Regions from separate parts of the Neisseria macacae ATCC 33926 genome, predicted to be linked through region 3. Evidence: predicted binding sites of a transcription regulator. Region 3 holds the regulator's gene; each other region holds the start of a gene.
The links. The regulator FNR, encoded in region 3, switches genes on or off when oxygen is low (the NO sensors DNR and NnrR bind a similar motif). The targets are predictions, from matches to a motif close to TTGATNNNNATCAA.
Positions count from the first base shown of each region.

Region 1: the regulator FNR is predicted to act here: its motif matches at 1,952-1,965, upstream of MON40_RS06970 (GbsR/MarR family transcriptional regulator).
Region 2: the regulator FNR is predicted to act here: its motif matches at 1,757-1,770, upstream of MON40_RS06630 (FeoA family protein).

Region 1 covers NZ_CP094241.1:1,441,047-1,444,326, reverse strand. Annotated here, with positions in the region: gene MON40_RS06985 (EamA family transporter) at 1-230, shown strand, start outside; gene hpnC (squalene synthase HpnC) at 286-1,101, opposite strand; gene MON40_RS06975 (hypothetical protein) at 1,599-1,859, shown strand; gene MON40_RS06970 (GbsR/MarR family transcriptional regulator) at 1,990-2,508, shown strand; gene MON40_RS06965 (NADH dehydrogenase) at 2,572-2,931, shown strand; gene MON40_RS06960 (DoxX-like family protein) at 3,023-3,280, shown strand, end outside.
Region 2 covers NZ_CP094241.1:1,366,955-1,370,234, forward strand. Annotated here, with positions in the region: gene feoB (ferrous iron transporter B) at 1-1,111, opposite strand, end outside; gene MON40_RS06630 (FeoA family protein) at 1,282-1,548, opposite strand; gene MON40_RS06635 (NAD(P)H-hydrate epimerase) at 1,865-2,491, shown strand; gene crcB (fluoride efflux transporter CrcB) at 2,523-2,885, opposite strand; gene MON40_RS06645 (dihydroorotate oxidase) at 3,226-3,280, shown strand, end outside.
Region 3 covers NZ_CP094241.1:2,181,059-2,184,338, forward strand. Annotated here, with positions in the region: gene hemN (oxygen-independent coproporphyrinogen III oxidase) at 73-1,494, opposite strand; gene fnr (fumarate/nitrate reduction transcriptional regulator Fnr) at 1,638-2,372, shown strand; gene MON40_RS10495 (MBL fold metallo-hydrolase) at 2,452-3,280, shown strand, end outside.

The DNA.
Region 1 (3,280 bases), 740 kb from region 3:
ATTTGAGCCTGTTTGGCGCGGTATTTGCTTATGTGTTGTTTTTCAACGGCATCGTAAAACTCTCGCCTGCCGCGGTTTCGTCGCTGGGATTGCTCAGCCCTGTCTCGGCATTTATCTTGGGCTGGCTGTTTTTAGGGCAAGGGATGGATGCGAAGTCGCTGGCGGGATTTGCGTTGGTGTTGGTATCGATATTCGGGGTGCAGCGGGCAGTCATGAAAAAGGTCGTCTGAAAACAGCCTTGAGCCTTCAAGCCGCGTTTTCAGACGACCTTTTGCGCCGGTCGGTTTATTTCTTCAAGAATGCCCGTTTCAGAATAATCAGCCAATCTTTTTTATCCAAAACAGGACGTTGTGTAAACATATCGTATTTGCTGCCGTCCAGTTTCTGCAAAATCAGTTGTCCGCCGACAATAATCATCCGCAATTCAAATCCCAAACGGCCTTTCAGCGTTTTACCCAAGGGCGAGCCGCCCTTGAGCATTTGGAACGCGCGGTTGCACTCATACGCCATCAGTCTTTGGAACGCAAAATCCGCTTTGCCTTCGGCAATTTGCGTTTCGCTGACATTAAATTTTTGCAAGTCGTCCTGCGGGATATAAACACGGCCTTTCTGCCAATCGACGGCAACGTCCTGCCAAAAGTTGATGAGTTGCAACGCGGTGCAGATACCGTCGCTTTGGGCGATGCTGACTTCGTCGGTTTGTCCGTACAGGTGCAGCATAATGCGCCCGACCGGATTGGCAGAACGGCGGCAGTAGTCAATCAGGTCGCCAAAATCCTGATAACGGGTTTTGACAACATCCTGACTGAATGCGGACAAAAGATCGTAAAACGGCTGCAGCGGCAGCTTGAAAGGCGCGATGGCTTCATGCTGCAAACGTTGCATTAGCGGAGTCAACGGCGTTTCGCCGCGCTGTATGCGGTCAAGTTCGGATTTGAGTTCATCCAAAGCGCGCAAGCGTTCATCGGCTTCGGCATTGCCTTCATCAGCGAGGTCGTCCGCAGTGCGCGCAAAAGCATAAACGGCATGGGTAGGCTTGCGCAGGCGGCGCGGCATGACAAGCGAGCCGACGGGGAAGTTTTCGTAATGGTTGACGGACATAGATATTTGAAATTCGGTATTGGGGTCGTCTGAAAGTATGAGCCGCGTTGCTCAAATGGCTTGCCGACGGCACGGAGTACTTCCAAACCTGTATTAACAACTCGGCAAGATTCTAACACAACGCATTATTTTATTAATGATTTAACTGTACACGCGCATAGAAATCCAAACTTGAAACCACAAAATTACCCTGTTTTCCCAATTCAGACGACCCTTTCCGCAAAACGGATTTTAGGTACGGCAAAAACTATAGTGGATTAACTTTAAATCAGTACGGCGTTGCCTCGCCTTGCCGTACTATTTGTACTGTCTGCGGCTTCGTCGCCTTGTCCTGATTTAAATTTAATCCACTATATATTGAGATGACGAATCACAATACGGAAATAAGCTGTCCCATCCAAACTTAACCCGAAACCATGCCGTCCTCGTTCCTCAATATATCCGTAAACACTTGATTCGCTTATAATCCCCATACTTCCAAGTAAGCGGAGACTACAATGGACATGATGGCTTTCACGAATATTTTCTTAATCGTGCTATGTATTTTCACCATGCTGCTGGTGTGGTCGCGAAATTGGAAGCGCAAGCAGGCGTATTTTGAAAAAATCAAAAGCAATCCGGACAATCTGAAATGGCTCGAACAAAATCTGACCGGAAAAGAAACAGCAGACCTCAAAAACATCAACGAGCATTTCGGGCTGCCTTTGCTGCAAGCGAAGCAATTACTTGAATACTACAAGCAGCAGTCGGAAAAATAATCTATCGTAAAAAATAATCTATGGTTTAAAACAGGCGGGCTGAATTCAGTCCGCCTGTTTTACCCGTTTCAAAAAAATCTTTTATTTCTGTATTGACAGAAATAAAAGACAAAAATAAAATACCCTCACTATGAAACTGAATCCGACCACTGAAAAATTTATCCTCCACTGGGGCGAAATGGGCACCAAATGGGGCGTCAACCGTACCGTTGCGCAAATCCACGCCCTGCTCTACATCTTAGGCAGACCGATGAATGCCGAAGAAATTACCGAAACGCTCGGCGTAGCGCGCTCCAATGTCAGCAACAGCATCAAAGAGCTGCAAAATCTGAGGCTGGTGCATACCGTGCATATCTTGGGCGACAGACGCGATCATTTTGAAACTTCAGACGACGTCTGGACTTTGTTCCGCACCATCGCAGAAATGCGCATGCAGCGCGAAATCGAACCGACGCGGCAATTTTTGCAAAGCCTGATCGACAGCCCTGAATTTAGTCAGGAAAATGAAACCGCCAAACAGCGAATCCGACAAACCCATGATTTCATTAACACGCTGACCATATGGGCAAATGAAATGCTGAAGCTTTCCACCTCAACCATGGTGAAAATTTTAAAAATAGGCACCGGAATACAGAAATTTTTCCGATGATGCCGCCCCAATTGGTTTGCAAGACACAACCCCCGGTTTCTCTTACTCAATCATAGGTGTGTTATGGCACATTCAACAGATGATTATTTCGACTATCCGAGAGGCAGAGTCATCATCGTTTATACTGCATCTACGGTATTTTTTGCATTTAATATCGGCTACTATGCTTTATTATTTACCGTGCCGGCCCTAATTTGCGGTTTGATCTTAAGCTTGACGTCTACATACAGGGACTTATGCGGCCTTATCCGGGCAGGCATCGTCGGATCGTTATGCAGTTGTCTGTATCTTTTATTGTTTGGTGCGGATTTTATCAGCAGCCTCCAAGCAGGCGTGGTAATAGGCGGTACTTATTCTTTGATTGTCGGTCTTTTAAGTCTGCCTAATCCTCCTGGGGAAGACGATATTCGGGAACCTGCCTAATTTTTTTACCTTTATATTTCTCTTTTGACAGAAATTTTAGAAATTACAGGCTAAATATATAAACAAACCAAAATGAAATTAGGAAACCAATATGTCCGCCAACACTACACGCAATCTCCCTGCTTACCTGTCTTACTCGATGGGGTTGTTATGGCTGTGGAGCGGCACTCAACCTCTGTTTTTCATGCCTGAAATGTCATTGGATTTGCTGCATTCGGTCGGCATTCCCGATCCGTTGCTGTGGCCGACATTAATCGCCGCTTCACTATTGGACATCGGTTTTGCCTTTTTATGCTTCAGCCGCTTTCGTGCCCGTTCCGCAATATGGCTGCTGCAATTGATAACCGTC
Region 2 (3,280 bases), 810 kb from region 3:
GTCGCGCGGAGCAGGTCAGCAGCGGGGCGACGGCGATGGTAACGAGGCGTTCGCGCGGGTCATTAATCGTACGCGCCGACATAACGGCGGGAACGGCACAGGCGAAACTCGACAGGAGCGGGATGAATGAGCGTCCGGACAGGCCGCTTTTCGCCATCACGTTATCCAGCAGGAAAGCCGCACGCGGCAGGTAGCCTGAGTCTTCCAAAAGCAGGATGAAGGCGAACAAAATCGTAATCTGCGGCACGAACACCAACACGCTGCCCATACCGGCAATGACGCCGTTGACGAGCAAGTCGCTGAGGATGCCCGGCTCCATGTTGGCGCCTATCCATTCGCCCAGCGCGGTAAAGCCGCCTTCGATGGCGTCCATAATCGGCGCCGCCCATGTGTAAACCGCTTGGAACACCATAAACAGGATGACCAGCAGCATAATTATGCCCCAGACGGGGTGCAGCACGATGTCGTCGAGTTTTTTGTGCCATGCGGGCAGCGTCATCTGGGTGCGTACCACTTGTGCCAAAATCGATTCGACTTCTTGATAAAGTTTGTCGCTCTCCAGCGCCTCGAGCGTGCGTTCGGCAGAAGCGGGGTTGGCGGGGAAGGAGCGTTTGCGCGGCAGCTTCGCCACGGCTTCGCGTACTGCCTGTACGCCCGATGCGCTCACCGCGACCGTTTCCAAAACAGGTACGCCCAGTAGTTCGCTCAGCTTGGCCGCATCGATATTCAAGCCCCTTTTGCGGGCAACGTCGCTCATGTTCAGCGACACCACCATAGGCAGTCCCAGCGTTTTCAGTTCCAAAATCATGCGCAGGGTCATACGCAGGTTGGTCGCGTCGGCAACGGCAATGATGGCGTCGGGCGGAATGCCCAGCTTGCCTACGGCGACATCTTTCGCCACCGCTTCGTCGGGGCTGGTCGTGCGCAGGCTGTATGTGCCCGGCAGGTCGATAATGCGAACGGCCTTGTCGTCAAGTAAGGCGCCCTCGCGCTTATCGACCGTTACGCCCGGATAATTGGCAACCTTGGCATGTGCGCCGGTCAAACCGTTGAACAAAACGGTTTTGCCGCAGTTTGGCGCGCCAATCAAGGCAAAATAGCTTAGTTCCATTTATTTATTCTCCTTGTTTGATTGTGTGATGAGTTTGGCGTTGAATTGGGGAAAAGGCTTTGAAACGGCGCTTTCAGACGACCCGGGTCGTCTGAAAAGGATAGGGCGGTCAGGTTCAATCCGCCTTTGCCGCATTTTCAGAACATGAAGCCCGCCTGCGTGTATGGCGGTCAGCCGTCAATCACATGGCACATAATTTTTCCCGCTTCTTCCTGCCGCAACGAGAATTGCGACTGGTTGCCCAAACGTACGGCAAACGGACCGCGTCCGAATCCGCCGACGGCGATCACCTGCAACGGCATTCCGCTTGAAAAACCCAAGTCGGCAAGACGGCGCGTAACCAGCGGGTCGAGTTCGCCGAAAGTCGAATTGGGGACGATGGAGTCGATGTGCGCGACTGCGCCTTTACTGAGTTTTGACAAAGGTATGGCAGACATAGGGTGTTTTACTTTCGTTGTCGATTGAAAAAAGAGACGGCAAGTAAAGACGAATTTGACACAGGGTAGGCCGAGGCATGTTCCAACGCCCGTTCCCGCAAAAGAAGTAGTTTTGATTGTTTATCACTTTGTTTTATTTTGATAATAAATCTTGTTAACATAAAAATCAAATCCAAAGCCACCAAATTCCTGATTTTCAGACGACCTCTTGCGGCAAATCAAAAAAAGCGAATGATTTGACGGGAAAGTCGGGCAGGGCTATTGATAAGGTTTGCATTTGGATGTTTGATAGGCGTAAAGAGAAAAGGAGCGAATGATGAAAATCTACACCGCCGCAGAAATGCGCGAACACGAGCAAATGGCAGTCGATAAAGGCACGACTTTCGAGCAACTGATGGAAAACGCGGGACAAGCCGCCGCCGCGGATTTGCTGCGCCGTTTCCCCAAAGCAGGGCGCGCGCTGATCGTTTGCGGCAAGGGCAATAACGGTGGCGACGGTTTGGTCATCGCGCGCGTGTTGTCGGAACAGGATTGGCAGGTAGATGTCGTCTTCGTCTTGGGAGATAAACTGTCGCCGCTGGCGCAGTTGAACCGCGAGCGTTTGAATCATTCGGACGGCGTCAGCTTTATCCGATCCGATGAGCTTGAAGGTCGGCTGAAAACAGGTTACGACCTCGTTATCGAAGGCATTTTCGGAACAGGCTTCAGCGGCGCATTGCCCGAAACAGCCGCCGCCGTCTGCCGCCTGCTGAATCAAGCCGACGGTTTCAAAATCGCGTTGGACATCCCGACCGGGCTGAACTGCGATACCGGCGAAGTAGATCAAGACACCTTCCGCGCCGATCTGACCTACGCCTTCGCCGCCTACAAGCCCGCGCATATGACCGATGCAGGCAAGGCATATTGCGGAGAGACCGTGTGTTTAGATATTGGGATAGAGTAAGAATATTTTATTGAGATGACGATGTTCGCGGCTATTTCCAGATTTGCGCCAAGTAAATGCCCAATGCCGTCAGAAGGAAGGAGCCGAAAACATGCAGGCAGACCGCTGAAAACGCCGTCGCCCAGCGTTGCGCCTGCATCAGGGTGACCATTTCCAATGAAAAGCTGGAAAACGTCGTCAGGCTGCCGAGAAAACCGGTAATCAGTAAAAGCTTCCATTGCGGATTATCCAGCCATTCGGCGCAGATGCCGATTAAGAGCGCGCCGATCCAGTTGGCGGCAAGCGTTCCGGCTGAAAACGGGACGGAGAGTGCGGCAAAGGCGAGAACGAGCAACCAGCGGGACAATGCGCCCAAAGCCGCGCCAAAAGCAACCGCCATGACGTTTTGAAACATATCGAAATCCGGAGACAAGAAAAATCAAAAGGGTAGGGTTGTGGATTTTAACCGTATTTTGAACAGGCAAACAAAGGGTCGTCTGAAAAGCATTTTAGGTTTTCACTTTGTTGAAACCATGCTTTCAGACGACCTTTTTTTGCACCTTTCCTTCATCATATATAGCGGATTAAATTTAAATCAGGACAAGGTGAGGCAACGCCATACTGGTTTAAATTTAATCCACTATAAAACAACATTTCCCTACATTGCCTGTCATTTGATGTTTGTTAAAAATTTTGCCGCCTATTCGTGTTACGCTTCGCAAACAAATTGATTTTCCAAGGGAAAGGAGCAGGATATGCCGTCATTGAGAACGCAAATCGCCGGTTTTTCTTTTGACAACTGTCTGATGA
Region 3 (3,280 bases):
TGTTACCCGAAAGTCTTGAAAATAAAAACAAAGGTCGTCTGAAAATTTTCAGACGACCTTTGCTATTCCTCTTTACACCGTTTGCGAATATTGGGCTTTGGTTTCCCTATGGCGCAGGTGGTAGTCGAACACCATGGCGATATTGCGTATCAGGAAGCGGCCTTTGGGGGTAACGGTCATCCCGTGCGGTTTCAGGCGGACGAGTCCGAGGGAGGCGAGTTGTTCCAAGTCGGCAAGTTCGTCTTTGAAATAGCGGTCGAACGGAATACCGAATACGCTTTCGTAGATTCGGTAATCCAAGGCGAAGCGGCACATCAAATCTTGGATGATATTGCGGCGCAAAAGGTCGTCCTGATTGAGCTGGTAGCCACGCATGATGGGCAGGTGTCCTGCATCAAGCGCGGCATAGTAGGCGTCGATGTCGCGTTCGTTTTGGGAGTAGGTGCTGCCGATTTTGCCGATGGAAGATACACCGATGGCGACCAAATCGCAGTCCGCGTAGGTCGAGTAGCCTTGGAAGTTGCGCTGGAGGAAGCCTTCTTTGAGGGCGATGGAAAGTTCGTCATCGGGTTTGGCGAAATGGTCCATACCGATGAAGACGTAGCCGCGTTCGGTCAGGGTTTGAACGCAGTATTGCAGCATATCGAGTTTTTCTTCGCTGCCGGGAACGGCTTCGGTATCGATGCGGCGTTGCGGCTTGAAGATATGCGGCAGATGGGCGTAGTGATAAAGGGCAAGGCGGTCGGGATCGAGCGACAAGACAGTGTCGATGGTGGTTTTGATGCTTTCGGCGGTTTGATGCGGCAGGCCGTAAATCAAATCGACGCTGACGGATTTAAATCCAGCTTCGCGGGCGGCATCGATGACTTCTTTGGTTTCGTCGTAGCTTTGGATGCGGTTGACCGCTGCCTGCACTTTGGGATCAAAGTCCTGAATGCCGACGCTCATGCGGTTGAAACCGAGCTTGCCGAGCATGAGGACGGTTTCGCGGCTGACTTTGCGCGGGTCGATTTCGATGGAGTATTCGCCGCCGGGGATAAGTTGGAAATGTTTGCGTATCATGCGGAATACGCGTTCGATTTGGTCGTCGCTCAAGAAAGTCGGTGTACCGCCGCCGAAGTGCAGTTGGGCGAGCTGATGCCGTCCGCCCAGATGCGGGGCGAGCAGCTCCATTTCTTTTTCAAGGTATTCGATGTAGGCATCGGCGCGGCTTTTGTCTTTGGTGATGATTTTATTGCAGCCGCAGTAGTAACAGATGGTGTTGCAGAAGGGGATGTGGATATAAAGCGAAAGGGGCTTGTTCAAAGCCCCCATACCGCGCTGATTCAAGGCATTGATATATTCGGCTTCGCGAAATCCGTCATGAAAACGGTCGGCTGTCGGGTAGGAAGTGTAGCGCGGACCGCTGGAAGGAAGGCTGGCGATGAGTTCGCGATCGAACTCAGGCTTGTCATTGTTTCTATTGTGATTATTTTGTATCGGTATTACTTTCATGGCGTGTGCGTGATTAGAGTAATGATGTTAGGCAATTTTCGGATAGTTTGGTAGAATGCCACAGTATGATAAACCTGTCTTGATATGTGTCAATAACTTACGTAATCATGACAGGATAAAAACCTTAATTTTAAGGGTGTTTTATGACCACACACAATGCTATGCATCAGATGAAAACCCTGTGTTCTTCCTGTTCGCTGCGTGAACTCTGCCTGCCTGTCGGGCTTTTGCCCAATGAGTTTGCACAATTGGACGCGGTCATCCGACAGAGCCGCCGCTTGAAGAAGGGTGAATGTCTGTTCCGCACCGGTGAGCCTTTCGCGTCGCTGTTTGCCATCCGTGCCGGTTTTTTCAAAACCACGGTTGCCAGTCAGGACGGTCGCGATCAGGTTACCGGCTTTTTTATGTCCGGCGAACTCATCGGCATGGACGGCATTTGCTCCCATGTCCACAGCTGCGACGCGGTGGCTTTGGAAGACAGCGAAGTGTGTGAGCTGCCCTTTACCCACATCGAAGAACTGGGACACAACATCCCCAGCCTGAGAAGCCATTTTTTCAGATTAATGAGCCGCGAAATCGTGCGCGACCAAGGCGTGATGCTGCTTTTGGGCAATATGCGCGCCGAAGAGCGTCTGGCGGCGTTTTTGCTCAATCTGTCCCAACGCCTTTACTCGCGCGGATTTGCCGCCAACGATTTCATCCTGCGGATGTCGCGCGAAGAAATCGGCAGCTATTTGGGGCTGAAACTTGAAACCGTCAGCCGCACGCTGTCCAAGTTCCACCACGAAGGCTTGATTTCGGTCGAACACAAGCACATCAAAATCCTCGACTCGCAAGCCCTCAAAAAAATGGTGTCCGGCTGTTCGCACGCCATCTGATGGATACCGAGACTATTTTCAAACAGAATCCAAGGTCGTCTGAAAAATTTTCAGACGACCTTCTTCATAAAAACCAATTATGAAACACAAGAAAAAACTCATTGCCTTGACCGCTGTCTGCGCCCTGCTCGCCTACTGGCTCTATCCCGACCAACATCCCGTTTACCCCGCAAGCGACCATTACGACCCGAAAACGCAAACCTTCTTCAACCCCGAACCTCAGCAGAAACCGACCGGCCTGACCGGCGCATTTTGGAAGATCCTGACCGACCCGCAGGCAACGCACCCGCCCAAACCTCTGCCTACCGTCAAACCTGATTGGCAAACCTTCCTCGCCGCACCCGAAAGGAAAAGCCGCTTCGTCTGGTTCGGGCATTCTACCCTATTGATGCGGATCGGCGGGCAAACCATCATTACCGACCCCGTTTTCGGCAATTCCGTCTCCCCCATCCCCATCACCATGAAACGCTTCCAGCCTGCCCCCGCAGAAATCGACGAACTGCCGCCCGTCGATGTCATCCTGATTTCACACAGCCACTACGACCACCTCGAAAAAGACAGCGTGCAGGCACTCAATTCAAAAGGCAACAGCCATTTCATCGTCTCACTCGGCATGGGCGTACTGCTGAAAAAATGGGGCGTGCCGCAAGAGCGCATTACCGAACTCGATTGGTGGCAAAGTACCGAACGCAACGGCATCCGCTACACCGCACTACCTGCCCGCCACGATTCATCCCGAACCCTGACCGACCACAACCAAGCCCTGTGGTCCAGCTTTGCCATCGAACACGGCAGCGAAAAATTCTATTTTCACGGCGACTCGGCACAAGGCAGCCATTTCGACAAAATCGCCGAAAAATTCAACGGGTTCGATATCGCGTTCATCGAAAACGGGCAATACAGCGAAC